Regions from separate parts of the Candidatus Pelagibacter sp. PS_02 genome, predicted to be linked through region 3. Evidence: riboswitches for the same ligand, from Rfam matches in the RefSeq annotation. Region 3 holds a riboswitch; each other region holds the start of a gene.

Region 1 (6,116 bases), 400 kb from region 3:
CATTTAAAGTATAACATTACCTAAACGCATATCAGTATTGCAAATATCACATATCTATGGTATCAATTAGTTATGAATAAATTTGAATTTAAAAATCTTGTTAAATCTCTAGAAAAGTCACTGAAAGAAAGAACTTTTTTCAAGACTCTTAGAAAAGAAGTAAACACTGGTGCTAATGGCACACAGGATTACGTTGTCAAAAAAGGAATTAACAAAGATACAATCGCAACAACTAGACAGTAATTAGTCTTAGCTGCTGTAATACATCTCAAACTCTACAGGATGAGGTGCGTGTTCAAATCTATGTATCTCTTCAAATTTTAATGCAATGTAAGCATCAATTTGATCATCAGTAAATACACCACCTTCAGTTAAAAATTCTCTATCTTTATCTAAACTTTCCATTGCTTCTCTTAATGATCCACAAACAGTTGGAATGTTTTTAACTTCTTCGGGAGGTAATTCATAAAGATCTTTATCAAAAGATTCGCCTGGATGTATTTTATTTTTAATTCCGTCTAAACCAGCCATAAGCATAGCAGCAAAAGTTAAATATGGATTTCCTGAAGCATCAGGAAATCTTATTTCACATCTTGCACCATTTTTACTTAATGAAATTGGTATACGACATGAAGCAGATCTATTTCTTGCAGAGTAAGCAAGCAGAACAGGGGCTTCAAAACCTGGAATTAATCTTTTATAACTATTTGTTGTAGCATTTGAAAAAGCATTAATTGCTTTTGCATGTTTTAAAATTCCACCAATATAGTGAAGTGCTGTTTCAGATAACCCTGCATAAGCATCACCAGAAAAAACTGGTTTGTCGTCTTTCCAAATTGATTGATGAATGTGCATACCTGAACCGTTATCTCCTGCAATCGGCTTTGGCATAAAAGTTGCTGTTTTTCCAAATGAATGTGTAACCATTTGAACTACATATTTATATAATTGAACATTATCAGCTTGATCAACAAGTGTTCCAAAGTACATACCAAGTTCATGTTGACTTGGTGCTACTTCATGGTGATGTTTTTCAACTTTAATACCTACCTCTTTTAAACTTTTTAAGTATTCACCTCTCATATCTTGTTCACTATCAACTGGAGGGACTGGAAAGTAACCACCTTTTACTGGAGGTCTATGACCCATATTTCCATTTGCATACTCTGTTCCAGAATTATAAGGACCTTCTTTACTATCTATTTTAAAACCAGTGTTGTTTGGATCATTATTAATTCTAACATCATCAAAAACAAAAAATTCAGGTTCAGGACCAAAAAAGGCTTTATCACCAATGCCAGATTTTTTTAAATATGCTTCTGCTTTTTTAGCAGTTCCTCTTGGGTCTCTCTCATAAGGAGATCTTTTAACAGCATCTAAAATATCACAAAAAAGGATTAGAGTATTATGAGATGTAAAAGGGTCCATAATCATTCTAGAAGTATCAGGTATTAAAATCATGTCAGACTCGTTAATTGCCTTCCAACCAGCAATAGATGAACCATCAAAAAATACACCTTCATTTAACATTTCTTCATCAACGATAGTGTGATCCATTGTTAAATGTTGAAGTTTTCCTCGAGGGTCAGTAAATCTTAAATCAACAAATTCAACTTCTTTTTCCTTCATGAATTTTAGAACATTGGCAGCAGTCATAGTTTCTCCTTTTTTAAATTTTGTGGTCAATTAATAACAAATGTTTCTTTAATAATATTGCTTGAATAATAAATATCACCTATGCGTTTTTTACATATGAATTACAACATTATTTGTTAAATTATCAATCAATTATTAGTTGAAATATGAGCTTATTAGATAAAGAACCTGTTAAAAGAGCTGAAAAATTTCTTAAAAACTTTGACCAATCCTTAGAGGTAATAGTTTTAGAAAATTCAGCAAGAACAGCACAGGATGCAGCAACAGCTTTAGCTTGTGATGTAGGTGCAATTGTCAAAAGCTTATTATTTAAAGCGGAAAATACTTTTATATTATGCTTAGTAGCAGGCGATAAGAGGTGTTCATTAAATAAACTAAAAAAAGTTAAAGATAAAAAAGATATTTCAATGGCATCACCAGAAGAAGTTAAGACACAAACTGGCTATACAATAGGGGGTGTCTCACCTGTTGGGCATTTAGAAAAAATTGAAATTATAATAGACAATTCTTTAGAAAGGTTTAATGAATTGTTTGCAGCAGCAGGACATCCAAACTGTGTATTTAAAATAAACTATAACGGTATTCAAAAAATTACGAATGGAAATGTTGAAGATATAATTGAATGAGACAACCTAGGTTAATTGATTATACATTATTAGTAGTTTTAGCTTTAATATGGGCATCAGCTTTTTTTAATATCAAAATTGCAACAGAATCTTTTGGACCAATTACAATTGCATTCTTGAGAGTTTTTTTTGGAGCAATTCCAGTATTATTATTATGCTTTTATAAAAAAATTAAGATAGAAGCATTTTCCAAAGATTGGTATTGGTTTGCTATAATAGGTTTTGTCAATTTAGTATTACCTTTTTTCTTAATAGCTTACGGTGTGAAATCTGTACAAAGTAATTTGGCAGCAATCTTAATGTCAACAACACCCTTGAGTTCAACAATATTGGGTCACTTTTATACAAAAAACGAAAAGTTCAATTTAGTTAAAACTTTTGGAATACTAATTGGTTTTTCAGGAATTATTTATTTGTTTTCAGATAATCTATTAATAAATGATAGTAATTTTATTTCTGCGTTATTAATATTACTTGGGTCAACTTGTTATGTGATTGGAGGAGTTTTAACTCTTAAAATTAGTAAGAAAAAGAATGAAAATGTAACAGGTTCTATATTAATTTGGGCCGTCCTAATCTTAATACCATTTGTTTATTTTATTGAAAAACCATGGAATTTAATTCCAAGCATTGAATCTACAATATCAGTAGTTTATTTAGGAATGGTTTCAACAGGTGTTGCTTGGTTGCTAAGATTTAAAATTCTAAAAGATAATGGTCTTATATTTCAATCACAAGTCTCTTACTTAATTCCAATATTCGGTACTATATTGAGTTATATTTTTTTAAAAGAAATAATAACACCTAAAATTTTATTATCTTTATTAGCAGTTGTTGTTGGAATTTACTTTGTTAAAAAAGCAGATCAAAAAAAAACTACTTAAACTGAACCATTTCTTTAATATGAGATGGTCTTGTTTCGCAACATCCACCTAAAATAGTAGCACCAGCATTTTTAAATTTTTTAACAAAATTTGCCATCAATTCGGGTGTTAAATCTTTTCTTTGACCCAAAAATTCATTTGGGTTACCAGTTTTACTGACATTATAACTATTAGTATAACCATCTTTAGGATTAGTTGTCACAAAAGCATTAAGCTTAAATCCAAACGGAACACCTAAATTTTTTACTTCTTCTAAATTTTCATAAAAGTTTTCAGGAGAAACACAGGATAAAATTAATCCTAGTAAATTATTATGATTAATATTGTTAATAATATCTGATATTTTTTCACCACTTGGAAGATTTATTCCCTCAGAAATGTGAGCACCTATTAAGTATGGCTTATTAAATTCTTTAATTGCTTCAATTGCTAATTTAAACTCTTTTACACTAGACAAAACATCTAAGTAAAAAAAATCAATATAAGGATCTAATAATTTTGCTTGATCATAAAAGTTTTGCTTAATTTCATCATCTGGTCTTGTATCTTCTTCGTATGTTAAATATTGAGGTGGAAGACCGCCTGCAATTAACACATTAGGATGTTGTTCTTTAGCTTTCTGAGCTATTTCACCAGCTTTTTTGTTTAAGTATTCAAACTTATCTTCAATTTTATTATCACGTAATCTTATTCGTCTAGTAGTAAAGGTTGCTGTAACAATAACTTCAGCACCCGCTTTAATAAAGTCTAAATGTGTGTCTAGTAAGAGTTGATGGTATTCTTCTTTTAAAACAGCATTTGCACTCCACAATGTGCCGTTTGGCTTCATACCACGAGCCAACAATTCTTGTCCCATACCACCATCTAAAATTCGTGTTGTTTTAAAAAAATTAATATCCATTTTTATTCCTTACTTTTTTAGTGCTTTGGCTCTATGCCAGGTGCACAATACAGTTCAACTACCTTTACCAATTATATAATGATTTCCTTTTTAGCAGTTAGTACCTGCAATATGGATCAAATCGGTAAAATATTTATATATCTATTAGACTGATTAGTAAATCACTTCTTGAATAATATTTTAGCATTAAATGAGAAGGATCTTCTCTCACCATCAACGTTAAATGGATAAGCTGTGTGCATTAAATAATTTGGAAAAATCAATAGATCTCCTAATTTAGGGTTTAAATTATAGATACTTTTACTTAAAAAGTTTTTTTGACCATTAATAAAATCAATAGTTCCATTAGTTTTAATCTTTTTATTCTTAACTAATTTATTTTGATTCATATCTTTTGGGATTTTAAGATAGCCAACACCTGACAGTTGTCCTTCATGATAATGAATTGGATTATATTCATTTTTTAATTGCCTAACCACCCATAGATTTATTATCTTAATTTCTTTAATTTTTTTAACACCTGACTTATCAAGGTAAACTTTAATATTTTTTATTAATTCTTTAGACAAATTCTTATTAATTAAAGTTTTAGGTATCTTAATTTCATTCTTAATTTGACTTGCAAGTTTAGGGCTATAATCATTTTTTTTAGATAATTGAGACTTATCAATGTGATTATTTAATATAGTAATAATTTTTTTGGATAACTTTGTTTTTCCTATAGTGGGTCCAAATGCTCTAAATGTTTTCATAATCTTTCTATAATAATTTAATACTTCTGTTATGCAAACAACTTCAGTCCCATTCGAATAGCGACAAATATGACAAGTCCCGATGTCACTAGAGCTAATATTCTTGCAGGAAAAATTTTAAGATTTAAATAGTTTCCAAGCTGGCCGCCTATTAAAACAAACAGAAATAATGGCCAATAATCATAAATTCCATTTATTGTTGATGCCTTTGTAAATTGGCCAGCAAGTCCTGATAAAGAATTAATCAGTATGAATAATGATGCTGCTGTTGCAATGTTTTTTGCTTTATCTACTCTAATTAATAACAATATAGGGCTTAAGAAAATTCCACCACCAATTCCAACCACACCAGACACAAATCCAATAGATGCACCAATTAATATCGATAATATTTTTGGTATCTTGTTATAAAATTCAATTTTTTGATCAAAAGATTGAAATTTCATGAGAAGTAGAACTCCTGCTAGTGCTAAGACTAAAAAAAGTAAAATTTCAAAAATTTCTTTATCTACTGATAAAGATCCTCCTATGAATGCAAGTGGCACAGATGATATCAAATATGGGGTAAGGATCTTAAAATTAATATTTCCAGCTTTAATATAATTTATACAATTTCCTGATACGACAATAATATTACAAAAGAGAGCAATTACAGGAAAGATCAAGTAAGGAATATCCCAAATTAATAGAAGGGCTAGATAGGTAGAGCCACCACCAAAGCCAACACTTGAATATAAAGTTGCTGTTAGAAGAAATAAAAATGATAATATAATCATAATAATTATTTTAAATTTATGATTGTAAATATAGCACTTTTAACTGTTACGGACACCAGAACTTTTGAGAACGATAAGTCTGGTGCGATCTTAGTAAAAAAAATAGAAGAGGCTAAACATAAATTAATAGATAGAAAAATTTGTAAAGATAACAAAGATGACATCATTAAAATCCTTAAAGATTGGATTAATCAATCAGAAATAGATGTTGTAATTACAACAGGGGGCACTGGGCTTACAGGTCGAGATATTACACCAGAGGCAGTAAACGAGATAGCTGACAAGCATATTCCAGGTTTTGGAGAGGTGTTTAGAACAATAAGTTTAAAAACAGTTGGTACATCTGCTATTCAATCTAGAGCTTGTGCAGTACTAGCTAATGGTAAGTATGTGTTTGTTCTACCAGGATCTTCAGGTGGTGTTACTGATGCTTGGGATGGAATTTTAAAACATCAGTTAGATATAAATCACAAACCTTGTAATTTTGTAGAACTATTTCCAAGACTTAAGGAAAAATAATT
Region 2 (6,116 bases), 120 kb from region 3:
CTTGTGTGTCTTCAGGGGTTCATCGGTTGGTATATGGTATCTAGTGGATTAATTGAAAATAATGACGTTAGTCACTTTAGACTTAGCATTCATTTATCTTTGGCTTTATTTATTTTATGTTTAATTTTTTGGTATATTTTAGATATTCATAAAATTAAAAAATTTGAAAATAAAATTCCAAATTTATTTTTATTATTCATACTTAAATTGATAGTTTTGCAGATTGTATTGGGTGCTTTCTTATCAGGTTTAGATGGTGGTCTCATCTATAATTCATGGCCTGATATGAATGGTAGTTTTTTTCCAAATGATGTTAGTTATGGTGATTTAATTACTACTCAATTATTTAACAACCCATCAATTATTCAATTTTTGCATAGATCAACTGCATATTTGCTTCTATTTTTTATAATCATTTTAAATTTTATCTATTTTAAAAAACAATATGATTTTAAATATGTATTATTTTTTGATGTTGCTATCTTGTTTCAAATTTTTTTAGGAATTATAACTTTGATTTCTGGTGTAGAGATTACATACGCTTCACTACACCAGCTAGGTTCAATATTAGTTTTGAGTTCTTATTTTTTGATATTATATAAAAACTCTAACTAACTGCTTTCAAATTTCCTTTAGAAGATTTATTTAAAGCTTGGTCTAAATCCTCAATAATGTCATCTATATGCTCAATACCAATACATAATCTTACGTATCCAGGAGTTACACCTGAGGCTAACAATTCTTTTTCTGTTAACTGACTATGTGTTGTTGTTGCAGGATGAATTGCTAAACTTCTTGCATCTCCAATATTTGCAACATGATAAAACATTTTTAAAGACTCGATAAATCTCTTACCTGCTTCAATACCACCTTTGAGCTCAATACCAACTAAACCACCATTTCCTTCATTAAGGTATTTTTTAGCACGATCAGCAATTTTACCTTCATGTTCTGTTGGATAGATTACTCTTGTTACTTCTTTATTTTTCTTTAAATAGTCAACAACTTTTGATGCATTTGAGCAGTGTTGTTTCATTCTAAGAGCAACTGTTTCAAGCCCTTGAATAATTCCAAATGCATTGTCAGGTGATAGGGCAGAACCAAGATCTCTTAGTAATGTAACCCGCGCTCTTACTGCAAAAGAAACATTAGCCCCAGTTAATTCTGGAACCACTTTTCCCCATATAGCTCCACCGTAACTTGCGTCAGGTTCGTTAAATAAAGGTTGTCTTTTGGGATCAGCTGTCCAATCAAAATTACCTCCATCAACTAAAGCTCCACCCACAACTGTACCGTGACCACCTATATATTTTGTTAATGAATAAACTACTACAGCAGCACCATGTTCTAAAGGTTTGCAAATTACAGGGGCAGCTGTGTTGTCCATTATTAATGGTATATTGTATTTTTTACCAATATCAGAAACTTCTTTAATTGGAAAAACTCTCAAATAAGGATTTGGTAAAGTCTCACCATAAAAAGCTCTAGTTTTATCATCAACAGCTTTTTCAAAGTTTTTTGGGTCAGAAGGGTCTGCATATCTAACTTCAATACCAAGTTTACTTAATGTATGTGTGAATAACGAAATAGTACCTCCATATAAATCCGTAGAGCTGACTATATTATCTCCGGCTTGTGCAACGTTTAAAATTGCAAAAGTTGATGCAGTTTGTCCAGATGCTACTGTTAAACAGGCTAATCCTCCTTCTAATGAAGCAACTCTTTTTTCAAGAGCATCATTTGTTGGATTCATTATTCTTGTATAAATATTTCCAAATTCCTTAAGAGCAAACAAATTCGCAGCATGTTCAGTACTATCAAATTGATACGATGTTGTTCTATAAATTGGAACTGCTACTGCTTTGGTTGTTGGATCACTTCTATAATCACCACCATGTATAGCTATAGTCTCAGGGTTTTGTCTTTTTGTACTCATCTTAATACTCCTTTTTTAGTACTTTTGCTTTATGCAAGGCGTACAATACAGTTCAAATGCGCCTACCGATAATGTGGGTAAAAAATCCTTTTTAGCAATAACTAGCCTGCAATAGGAACAAATCGGCTATATAGAAATATCATTTAAGCAAGATATTGCAAGGGAAATATAAAATTGACATTATATCTAATAATAGTATTAATCCTCGCACAATGACAAAATTTCTAAAAAGTGGTGATTTAAACAGTAACTGGTTTGAGATAGATGCTAAAAATGCTGTAGTTGGCAGATTAGCTTCTATTATTGCTATGATTATTAGAGGAAAAAATAAAACAACTTTTACACCTCATATGGATGATGGTGATTTTGTTGTTGTTAAAAATGTTGAACAAGCAAAGTTCACAGGAAAAAAATTTAAAGATAAAAAATATTATAGACATACTGGTCATCCAGGTGGAATTAAAGAAATTACTCCTGAAAAGTTATTAGAAAAAAATAAACCTGGCGAGACATTAAAATTAGCTATTAAAAGAATGTTACCTGGGGGAGTTCTAGGAAGAAAACAGTTAACTAAAGTAAAAATTTATGCTGGTGAAGAACACCCTCATGCAGCACAAAACCCAAAACTTTTAGACCTAGGTAAATTAAACAGTAAAAATTTAATAAGAAATTAATATGGTAACAGCAGCTACACCAAATAAAGTATCTCCAAAAAAACCTAAAATTAAATTAGATTTTAAAGATAGTAAATACGCAACCGGTAGAAGAAAAAAATCTATTGCAAAAATTTGGGTGAAAAAAGGTACAGGTAAAATTTACGTTAATGGCAGAACTATGGATGAGTATTTCACTAGCGGAAGTCACAAAATGCAAATCACAAGACCATTTGAGATTATAAACCAAGCAACTGATTATGATGTAAGATGTAGCGTAGCAGGTGGTGGTCACACAGGTCAAGCTGGTGCAATGGTTCATGGTATTGCTAAAGCATTAATCTTATTTGATTCAGAGAATAGAGCAGTACTTAAGACAGAAAAGCTTAATACTAGAGACTCTAGATCAGTTGAAAGAAAAAAACCTGGTCGTAGAAAAGCAAGACGAAGCTTCCAATTCTCGAAAAGATAATTCTTTTTTAACTCTAAACTGTTATAATAAAAAAATGCCTAAGCTTAATGTTTTAGTTGCTGGATCAACAGGTTATATTGGTGTTCAATTAATTAAATTATTAGTTAAACACAGCAATGTTAACATTAAATATCTTTGTGGTAATACGTCTGTTGGAAAAAATATCTCTAGTTATGAAAAATCATTAAGTTCAAAAAAATTACCTAAAATTATTAGATACAATAAAGAACTTTTAAAAAACATAGACCTTGTTTTTACAGCTCTACCTAATGGTGAAGCACAAGATATTTCAAATGATTTATTAAAACACAATATATTAATTGATTTAGCTGCAGACTTTAGACTTAATAAAGCATCAAATTATCTAAAATGGTACAAACAAAAACACAGATCTGTCAAAAATATTAAAAAATCAATTTATTCATTACCAGAAATCAATGGTGACAAATTAAAGAAATTTAATATTATTGGATGTCCAGGTTGCTACCCAACATCAATACTTTTACCACTTATTCCATTAGTTAAGAAAAATTTAATAAAAACAGATAATGTTATTATAGATTCAAAATCTGGTTACTCTGGTGCTGGAAGAGGTGTGCATAAAAAATATAAGGATAAAAATCTTTATGAATCCTTAAGCGCTTATGGTGTGGGTTTCCATAGACATAACTCTGAAATTCAACAAGAAATCGAAAACTACACTAAAAAGAAATTTTCTTTTACATTCACACCCCATTTAACACCAATGTTTAGAGGGATACTTAGTACTATTTACTTAGACCTTAACAAAGGTGTAGGTATTAAAAATTTAGAAAACACTTTAAAGAGTCAATATTCAAAAAACAGATTCGTTAAAATTTTAAAAACAAATTCATTGTTAAGTACAAATGACGTAATTAACACAAATAATTGCTCTATAGTAATTTGTAAAACTAAGTATAAAAATAGAGTTATTATTTTATCTGTTATTGATAATTTGATTAAAGGTGGAGCAGGTCAAGCAATACAAAATATGAATATCAAATATGGTTTTAATGAAACAAAAGGATTAATTTGAAATACTTATTTTTATCCCTAATTGTATTTTTAACTTCGTGCTCATTAAACAAAGAGTCTACTTATTGGAATGAAGATCCTATTAAAAAGTCTAATGATGACAAAAAACTTTCTCAAATATTAAAAAAAACAGGTGATTACAAATCAATGACTTTTGATGAATTTAACCTCTTTCTTAAAGATTATTCAGAAAATGCAGAATACCCAGATATTAACCAATAGATGAAAAATTTAATAAACATTGCTGTCGTTGGTTTAGGACAAGTTGGTATTTATTTGTTAAATGAGCTTAATACTAAAAAAAAAGATATTGAACTTAAGACAGGTAAAAAGATTAACGTTGTAGCTGTTTCAGCAAGAAGCATTTCTAAAAAAAGAAGATTTAAAGTTAATAAGAAAATATTTTTTAAAAACCCATTAGAAATCTTTAATAAGACCAAAGTAGATATTTTATTTGAAGCCATAGGTTTGTCAGACGGGATTTCAAAAAAAGTTGTTGAAACTGCTTTAAAAAATCGAATACATGTAATCACTCCTAATAAAGCACTTATCTCTAAACATGGTGATTATTTGGGAAAATTAGCAGAGGAAAATAATGTTAATTTAGAATTTGAAGCATCTGTTGCTGGTGGTATTCCAATATTAAGAACTATTAAAGAGGGTCTTGCAACTAACAAAATTTCTAAAGTTTATGGAATTTTAAATGGTACTTCTAATTATATTCTTTCAGAAATGGAAAATTCTAATGATAGTTTTTCCAACGTATTAAAAAAAGCTCAAAAATTGGGATACGCTGAACCAGGTAACCCTAAATTAGATTTAAATGGTTTTGATGCATTTGCTAAAGTAAGAATTTTATCTGCTCTAGCTTTTAATACTAAAATTTCAAAACATAAATGCTTAATGGAAGGTATTGAAAAAATTGAATTAAAAGACATAGAAATTTCCAATCAATTAAATTTACGTATCAAACTATTAGGCATTTCAGAACTAATTAATGGTCAACTTTTTGAAACTGTACACCCATGCTTAGTTAGTAAAAATTCGTACATAGGTAACGTTGGTGGTGTTATGAATGCTGTTATTCTCGAAGGAAAACCTGTGGGTGAAAGTATATTGCAAGGTGAGGGAGCTGGTCCTGGTCCAACGTCATCATCTTTATTATCAGATTTACTTTCAATTTTAAGAGGTAATATTAAGAAACCATTTGGTATTCCTGGCAATAAACGTAAATTAATTAAATGTTACAACGTTGATAATTATGTGAATTCACTATATTTGAGATTTGAAGTTAAAGACAAACCAGGTGTTTTATCAACAATCACAAACCGACTAGCTAAGTATAAAATTTCAGTAAAAAGATTAATCCAAACTCCTGACAAAAAAAATAATAAAGCTACTATTGTTATTATTACCCATAAAACTAATGAACTTAATTCCAAGAACTGTCTTTCTGTTTTTAATAAAGACAAAAATATTCTTAGATACCCAACATTGATTAGAATTTATAATTAATGGAAATATATCTAAAACTGTTTGAGGTTTTATTTCCTGTCTTTTTTGTTGTTGGTATTGGTTATTATCTTGGCAAAAATAATCCGAAATTAGATACATCTTTTATTACTACCTTTGCAGCAAATATTGGTACTCCAGCAATGATAATATATTCTTTAACATCAACTGGAATGTCTTATGACATTTTTAAAAATTATTTTTGGTACTATTTGATAGCAATTTTTATTTTTACAATAGTAGGTATAGTTTTTTTATTTTTTTTAAATACTAAAGATATTATTCGTGAGTTACCCCCTTTTGTTATGCCTAATACTGGTAATATGGGTTTACCAATATGTTTATTCGCTTATGGCACTCAAGGTTTAGGTATCGCTGCTGCAATTTCAGCCTTAATAGTGCTATGCCATTTTACTCTTGGAGTATTTCTTGCTGATAGAAAATTTGATTTAAGTGTAATTCTTAAAAACCCACCTTTTTATGCAAT
Region 3 (6,116 bases):
CAATCCAAAGCGTTGCACCACTTGCAACTGAGATTGATCCTGTTCCAAAAACATTATTTGATCTACTTGCGGCACCACCAAATAATGTACCAGCGCTAACTGTTGTGCCTCCTGTATAGGTATTATTTGCTGAAGTGGTTAATCTTGAAGTTCCAGCTTTAACTAAAGCAGTATCTCCACTAATCACTCCTGAAATAGTTGAGCCACCAGAGTTTGTTACTGTCAAATCTCCACCAACTTCTATAGCTTGAGCGCTAAACTGATTTGCAGTTATAGATAAATTGTTTATTGCGGCACCTGCATCTACTGCTTCAATTGATATCGCATTCAAAATTGGATTAACGTCATTGCCATGTAATCTCCCTCCACTATTTTCAGCAGTTCTTCCTGATAATCTAAACATTACATTTGTTGACGCTGCCTCAAATTGATAGGTCAAATATCTTCCTCGATTAACACTGGTGCTTCCAGCATCTAAAGGTCTAAAATCATCTACAATTTTTGTTCCATCTACATAGACATCAAAATATCTATTATAATTTTGTTCTTTAAATAAAGCTTGAATCTTATATTTTTGGCCAGCTGTAGCATTTGTAAATTGGACATAAGGAGAATGTCCCGTTCCACCAGACCATCTAATACCCTTCATTATGTTATTCAAACCTGTGTTGCCATAATTTCTTGAATTCCAATTTTGGATTTCATGTTGGAATGACTCATTTGCATTTGAGGTATTATTAGATGCGCGACCATCTTGAAATGTCACATCACCTATAGTGGTTGCTGTTCCAGCTATGTTAATCGCGTTCAAGAAAGTACCACTAAAATCTAAATCACTTATTGATGTAAAATTACCTTGAGCAAATCCTGCAGAATAATCACCTACTTGTTTAACTACATTAGATGAAAAAGTGACATTTCCCGTGCCAGCATTAATTGTAAAATTATTACTATTTTCTCCAGTAACAGCTCGAATAACACCACTAATATCTACATTACCTCCGTTTGTGGTAAATGTCGTATTGGTTGCTCCAATTTCTAAAATTGTATTTATATCAATAGATAAAGTTCCATTAGAAGATGTAATATTTGCATTCAAAACCGTGGTTGTAGCATCAAATGTTAAAGTAGAATTTCTAGATCCTGAGTAAGAAATATTATTATTTAAAGTGATTGTGTTATCTGCTGTTAACGTTACATCCGTACTTGCTAAGTTAGAGGCATAAGTAGAGGCTTCTGATGATCCGATTGTTAAATCAGTTGGATCAACTAACCAATTTCCATAACTTCCGCTAACAGAACTGGTATTAACTCTAATTCCATTAATATCAAGATCTGCTCCAGAAGTTTCAATTTGACCACCACTGCCATCGATACCTTTAGCTTCTAATGTTCCGCTTACTGTTGTGAGTGAATTTGAATTTTTTATATCAGACCATGCTACAATTGTTCCACCTGATCCACTTGTTAAGGCGTTTGCTGTGATTTTAGAATTTGAATCAATATTTAGATATGTTGCTTGAAGTAAATCACCTGAACCTTGCCAATCTCCACCAATTAAAACTTTTCCTCCCCCTGTTTTACCATCAGCTGATATTGTTGCAGTATTGATATCAATTTCTTTTGCAGTTACTTCTACTGAGCCACTATTTGAAGTGTCAGAGTTAGAATTTAATGTACCTGAAATTGTTGAAGCACCATTTGAACCTGCATCAATTTTAATATCTTTGGCTGTAATTGCTCCAGTATTAGTAACTAATTTAACAATTCCATTCTCTGATATTAAACCATCTGCTTTGGCATTTTCAGTTTTAATTACTTGATCAACAACAGATTGAGCTACATCTGTTTTTAAAGTCACAATTCCATTTTGTGTTTTAATATTTCCCTCATTTTTAACTAAAGTTTTAAGTTTTGAAGGATTGACTGATACCGTTAAAAGATTGCTATCACTTATACTTAATTTTAGATTATCTCCAGCAGCAAGGCTTGTTGCAACATTTGTATTAATAGTTCCTTTATTAGTAATTATTGGAGAAAGCAAAGCAACATACTCACCCTCTATGTTACCTTCGTTTATTAAAGTTGAATTATTGTTAGTTGAAAAGTTATAAGTGCTATTTAAATAATTTTGATTAGTTAAATTTAAAGTTGATAAAATTGCACCCTCAGATCTAATTGCAGACGTAGGTCCAGTTAAAATTCCAGTTGGGTTTACTAAAATTAGACGACCATTAGAAAAAATAGATCCATTGATGATTGATTGACCACTTAATACATTATTTAAAATACTTGATCTTGAGGTTGGTTGATTAAAATGTACTGATGCACTTGAACCTACATTAAAAGTATCCCAATTCACTATTCCTTGATTAGATGTTTGATTTACATCCATCTTTCCAACTTCTGGTATTGAAATTGTTACGTTTCCACTAATTACATTTCCACCAGTTGGAAGTGTTGTTGCTGCAATATCGGCAAATGAATAGGTGTATGGATTTCCAATACTAAGGAGATAGATAAATAACCAAGTTAAAAAACTTTTTAGTCGTTTCATATTTTCTTAACTTGTATTTTGGGTGGGGCATGGTTTAAATTTGAAAACCAACCTTTTTGATTTCCCATGCCCATAGATGTGCACTTGGTTGTAGCACTTAACCAATATGACATAATTGCAGTTTGTTTCATTTTTTTTTGAATTTTATTAAGATTACAAATAATATTTTAAATTAATTTACCAAATGATGCAATTTAAGAAAAATTTCACGGAAATAAGTTTAATAAAAACTTATCGTTTAGTTTGTGATGATTAATAAATCAACTTGAGGTAGCAACAAAAGCTACCTTTAACAAATATTATTTAAAATAAATTTATAAATATAAAATGCTATTTTTTTTATCAGCTTCACTCATAGCGAGTTTCATAACTCAATATTGCGAAACCTCTAATCAGGTGTCTAGGTAATGGAATTAGTTAATATTAAATCTGTCTTTAATTATATAAAACCACACCGCTAATCTAAAATAAAATGTTCTTAACTTAGGGAAGATAAATTTCTTAGGCAATCCTTTATAAATTTTTGAAATATCTAACTCTTTACTGTTTGATAATACTAACTTAGACAATTGTTTTCCAGTCCAAGGAGCAGCACTCACTCCAACCCCATTATAGCCAAATCCATAATAAATCTCTTCATTATCAATTTTACCAATGGAGGGAGTTAATTTTTGAGATAAAGCAATTAATCCCCGCCAATTATAATCAATATTAATGTCTTTCCATTTAGGAAAAATATCTTTTAAAAACTTTTCCATTTTCTTAGACATATTTAAATTAGATTGATCACTGCCACTTAAATCCCCTCTAGTGCCAAATAAAATTCGGTTGTCAGGTAACTTTCGATAATAATATAAAAGATTTTTAGTATTAGCTATTGGTGAAAATGTTGTAAAATTATGTTGGTCAATTTCTTGCTTCGTTAAGACTCTGGTGACAATAATATTTGAAATTACTGGTAAAATTCTTGAATTCATCTCTGGGATTAAACCTTCTTGGTAGAACCCATTTGTTGCAACGACTATTTTTTTTGAACGAATAGATCCTTCTTTAGTCCTTAAAATATAAGCACCCTTATCTTTATCAATTTTATCAACTTTGGTGTGCTCGAAGATTTTTAATTGTTTAGATAAAGCGTATTTTGCAATGCCATTAACAAACTTAAGAGGATTGATTGCAAAACCAGGTTTATATGAAAAGGCTCCAAATTGCTCTGTGCCCCCATGGCCAATTTTATCAAAGTCTTCTTTTGAATAAATTTCAGTTTCAATGCCAAACTCTTCTTTGTAAGCTTTGGCTTGTTCTTTAATATCTTTAAACTTATTTGGATGATGGGCTACAACGTAATTACTATCCCCCGTTACATCACAATCAATATTATATTCTTGTATAATATCTTTTGTATAATTTGAGCCTTCAACAGAGTTTTTAAAGAACTTTTTAGTTTCATCATTGCCGTAAATAGATTGCATCTTTTTAAAAGACATCTTACTTGGCGGTAGAGAACAGAAACCTGCATTACGAGATGAAGCCCCCCAACCTATTTTTCCAGCTTCAACTAAAATGACCTCTAAATTATGATTTTCTATTAAATTAATTGCACAGGATAAACCTGTGTACCCTCCACCTATTACAACAATTTCTGAGCTGACATCTTTATTAAGTTTATCTAGATTTAAATTTTCGCTTGAATGATCTTCCCAATAACTACTAACTGGGGTGTTAAATTGATAAATATCAGAATGATAAATATTTTTCATTAACAAGACCCTAGCACGCAATTAATACTTAATTCTAGTCAAACTTCTAATTTTTTAGGATTTGAAATGAACTTAAAAGACTTAAGCCCTATTTTCATAGGGCTTAAATTAGATTAGTTAAGCAGCACTTGCTCTTTGCTCTATGTGCTCTTTATTATTAGAACTTGAAGAAACCTTTTGAAACAATTTAATAGGAACTCCTTTTGATAAAATATCTAATACCGGGCAATGTGTATTTACCGTATCAATCAATTTATCTATTTCTGCTTTAGGTGATGAAGATTTAATATCAACAGTACCAGAGATGGATTGAAAGCCAGGTCTAGTGTTTTTATTTAAAGCTAAAAAACCCTGAAGATCTAATTCACCTTTTAATTTAACACTAACACTCTCAATATTAATACCCGCTGCTGTAGCAAATGCTTTATAGGTTATCTCCTGACACGTTGCTAACGCTGCTAATATTAACTCTACTGGGCTGGGTCCCTCATCTTTTCCACCAAAACTTTTGGGTTCATCAACAACTAATTTATGCTCTCTAAGAGTGACTACAGATTGAAGTCCTTCCTTAAGAATTGAATTGCTTTCATATTGGACCAAAGCATTTTTGGGGTTGGCTGTAAAATCCTTCTGTAGATTACTGATTGTTTCTTTTAGATTGTTACTCATTTTTTTTCTCCTGTTTTAGTGCTTCGACATATGTCAGGCGCACAATTTAGTTAAATGCCCTTCTTAATTTATTTACGCTTTGTCTCCATATTCAGTCATATGTTTTGGAATTCTTTTATTTTTTCCATACATAAAATGATTTTCCATGTTCTCTCGATATTTACTTGCTGGAACAGTTAAACCAATTGATTCAGCAACTTCCCTAATCAACATTGGGTTTGCTCCACAACATACTCCAAGGTAATTAATGCCTAGGGCATAAGCGTCTTTTGCAAATTTACCTATTTCATATCTATTACAAAAATGTGGGTCCAATGCTGTTGGAAACGTTCTTCCATGAGGCGATGGACATGCACAATTACTTCTGTCCGGTAGATTAAAAAATGTTGGGTAATCTTCACTGGTTCTATAAGGAATAGGTAAAGCTCCAACATGGCATTTAACTGCTTTTCTAATTTCTTTTAAAAAAGGAAACATAGTAGCAGGTCCTCTAAAACAATTTAAACCAACAACATCAGCCCCTAATTGCTCTAGCTCTTTACAGGTATCAACAACGGATTTTCCATCTCTCATTTTATTTTCACCCATTGGAGATATGGTTAATACAGTTGGTAAACCTGTTTTTTTCATTATCTCTAAAGCTTTAAAAGCTTCTTCAGCATAATAAAAAGTTTCACCAATTAACATATCAGCACCTTCTTCAACGGCCCAACCAATCATTTCTGTAAACATTCCTTCAACTTCTTTTTGAGATTGTGGATCATTATGTTTCCAGATATTTGAATTTGAAATATTACCTGCCATCAAATTTGGTTTTGATCCTTTAGGAGTATCTAATGCTACTTTTTTAGCAATTTTTAATGCTGAACGATTTAGTGGTTCAAGAAGTTCTTCTTTACCAATAACACGCATTTTTTCTCTGTGTCCATTATAAGTAAAGGCCTCAACTACATCAGATCCTGCGTGTTGAAATTCTCTATGTAAGTTCTCTAAAACTTCAGGATGATCTAATGACACCATTGGAACAAATTCCCCTGATGACATGTAGCCACGTCTTTCTATCTCAAATAAAAAACCTTCTGCGCATATAACCGGTCCTTTATCTAATCTTTCTTTTAATTTATTTGTGC

What was found. Region 3 has a riboswitch for S-adenosylmethionine ahead of AC5SL4_RS03915 (OsmC family protein). Riboswitches for the same ligand answer to the same signal wherever they lie in the genome.
Region 1: linked by a shared signal. The riboswitch ahead of AC5SL4_RS01790 (homocysteine S-methyltransferase family protein) and the one ahead of AC5SL4_RS03915 (OsmC family protein) in region 3 are both predicted to bind S-adenosylmethionine.
Region 2: linked by a shared signal. The riboswitch ahead of AC5SL4_RS03205 (O-acetylhomoserine aminocarboxypropyltransferase/cysteine synthase family protein) and the one ahead of AC5SL4_RS03915 (OsmC family protein) in region 3 are both predicted to bind S-adenosylmethionine.

The regions. Positions count from the first base shown of each region.
Region 1 is NZ_CM182079.1:333,686-339,801, forward strand. Features, by position in the region: gene AC5SL4_RS01765 (HesB/IscA family protein) at 1-14, shown strand, start outside; gene AC5SL4_RS01770 (hypothetical protein) at 73-243, shown strand; gene glnA (type I glutamate--ammonia ligase) at 250-1,656, opposite strand; gene AC5SL4_RS01780 (YbaK/EbsC family protein) at 1,803-2,282, shown strand; gene AC5SL4_RS01785 (DMT family transporter) at 2,279-3,166, shown strand; gene AC5SL4_RS01790 (homocysteine S-methyltransferase family protein) at 3,159-4,067, opposite strand; SAM riboswitch class V at 4,077-4,140, opposite strand; gene AC5SL4_RS01795 (2OG-Fe(II) oxygenase family protein) at 4,229-4,819, opposite strand; gene AC5SL4_RS01800 (sulfite exporter TauE/SafE family protein) at 4,849-5,595, opposite strand; gene AC5SL4_RS01805 (molybdenum cofactor synthesis domain-containing protein) at 5,614-6,114, shown strand; gene AC5SL4_RS01810 (DUF1244 domain-containing protein) at 6,115-6,116, opposite strand, start outside.
Region 2 is NZ_CM182079.1:611,761-617,876, reverse strand. Features, by position in the region: gene AC5SL4_RS03210 (COX15/CtaA family protein) at 1-615, shown strand, start outside; gene AC5SL4_RS03205 (O-acetylhomoserine aminocarboxypropyltransferase/cysteine synthase family protein) at 608-1,936, opposite strand; SAM riboswitch class V at 1,941-2,009, opposite strand; gene rplM (50S ribosomal protein L13) at 2,149-2,610, shown strand; gene rpsI (30S ribosomal protein S9) at 2,612-3,061, shown strand; gene argC (N-acetyl-gamma-glutamyl-phosphate reductase) at 3,096-4,118, shown strand; gene AC5SL4_RS03185 (hypothetical protein) at 4,115-4,339, shown strand; gene AC5SL4_RS03180 (homoserine dehydrogenase) at 4,340-5,632, shown strand; gene AC5SL4_RS03175 (AEC family transporter) at 5,632-6,116, shown strand, end outside.
Region 3 is NZ_CM182079.1:734,880-740,995, forward strand. Features, by position in the region: gene AC5SL4_RS03905 (beta strand repeat-containing protein) at 1-2,557, opposite strand, end outside; gene AC5SL4_RS03910 (NAD(P)/FAD-dependent oxidoreductase) at 2,971-4,317, opposite strand; gene AC5SL4_RS03915 (OsmC family protein) at 4,435-4,986, opposite strand; SAM riboswitch class V at 4,991-5,055, opposite strand; gene AC5SL4_RS03920 (homocysteine S-methyltransferase family protein) at 5,059-6,116, opposite strand, start outside.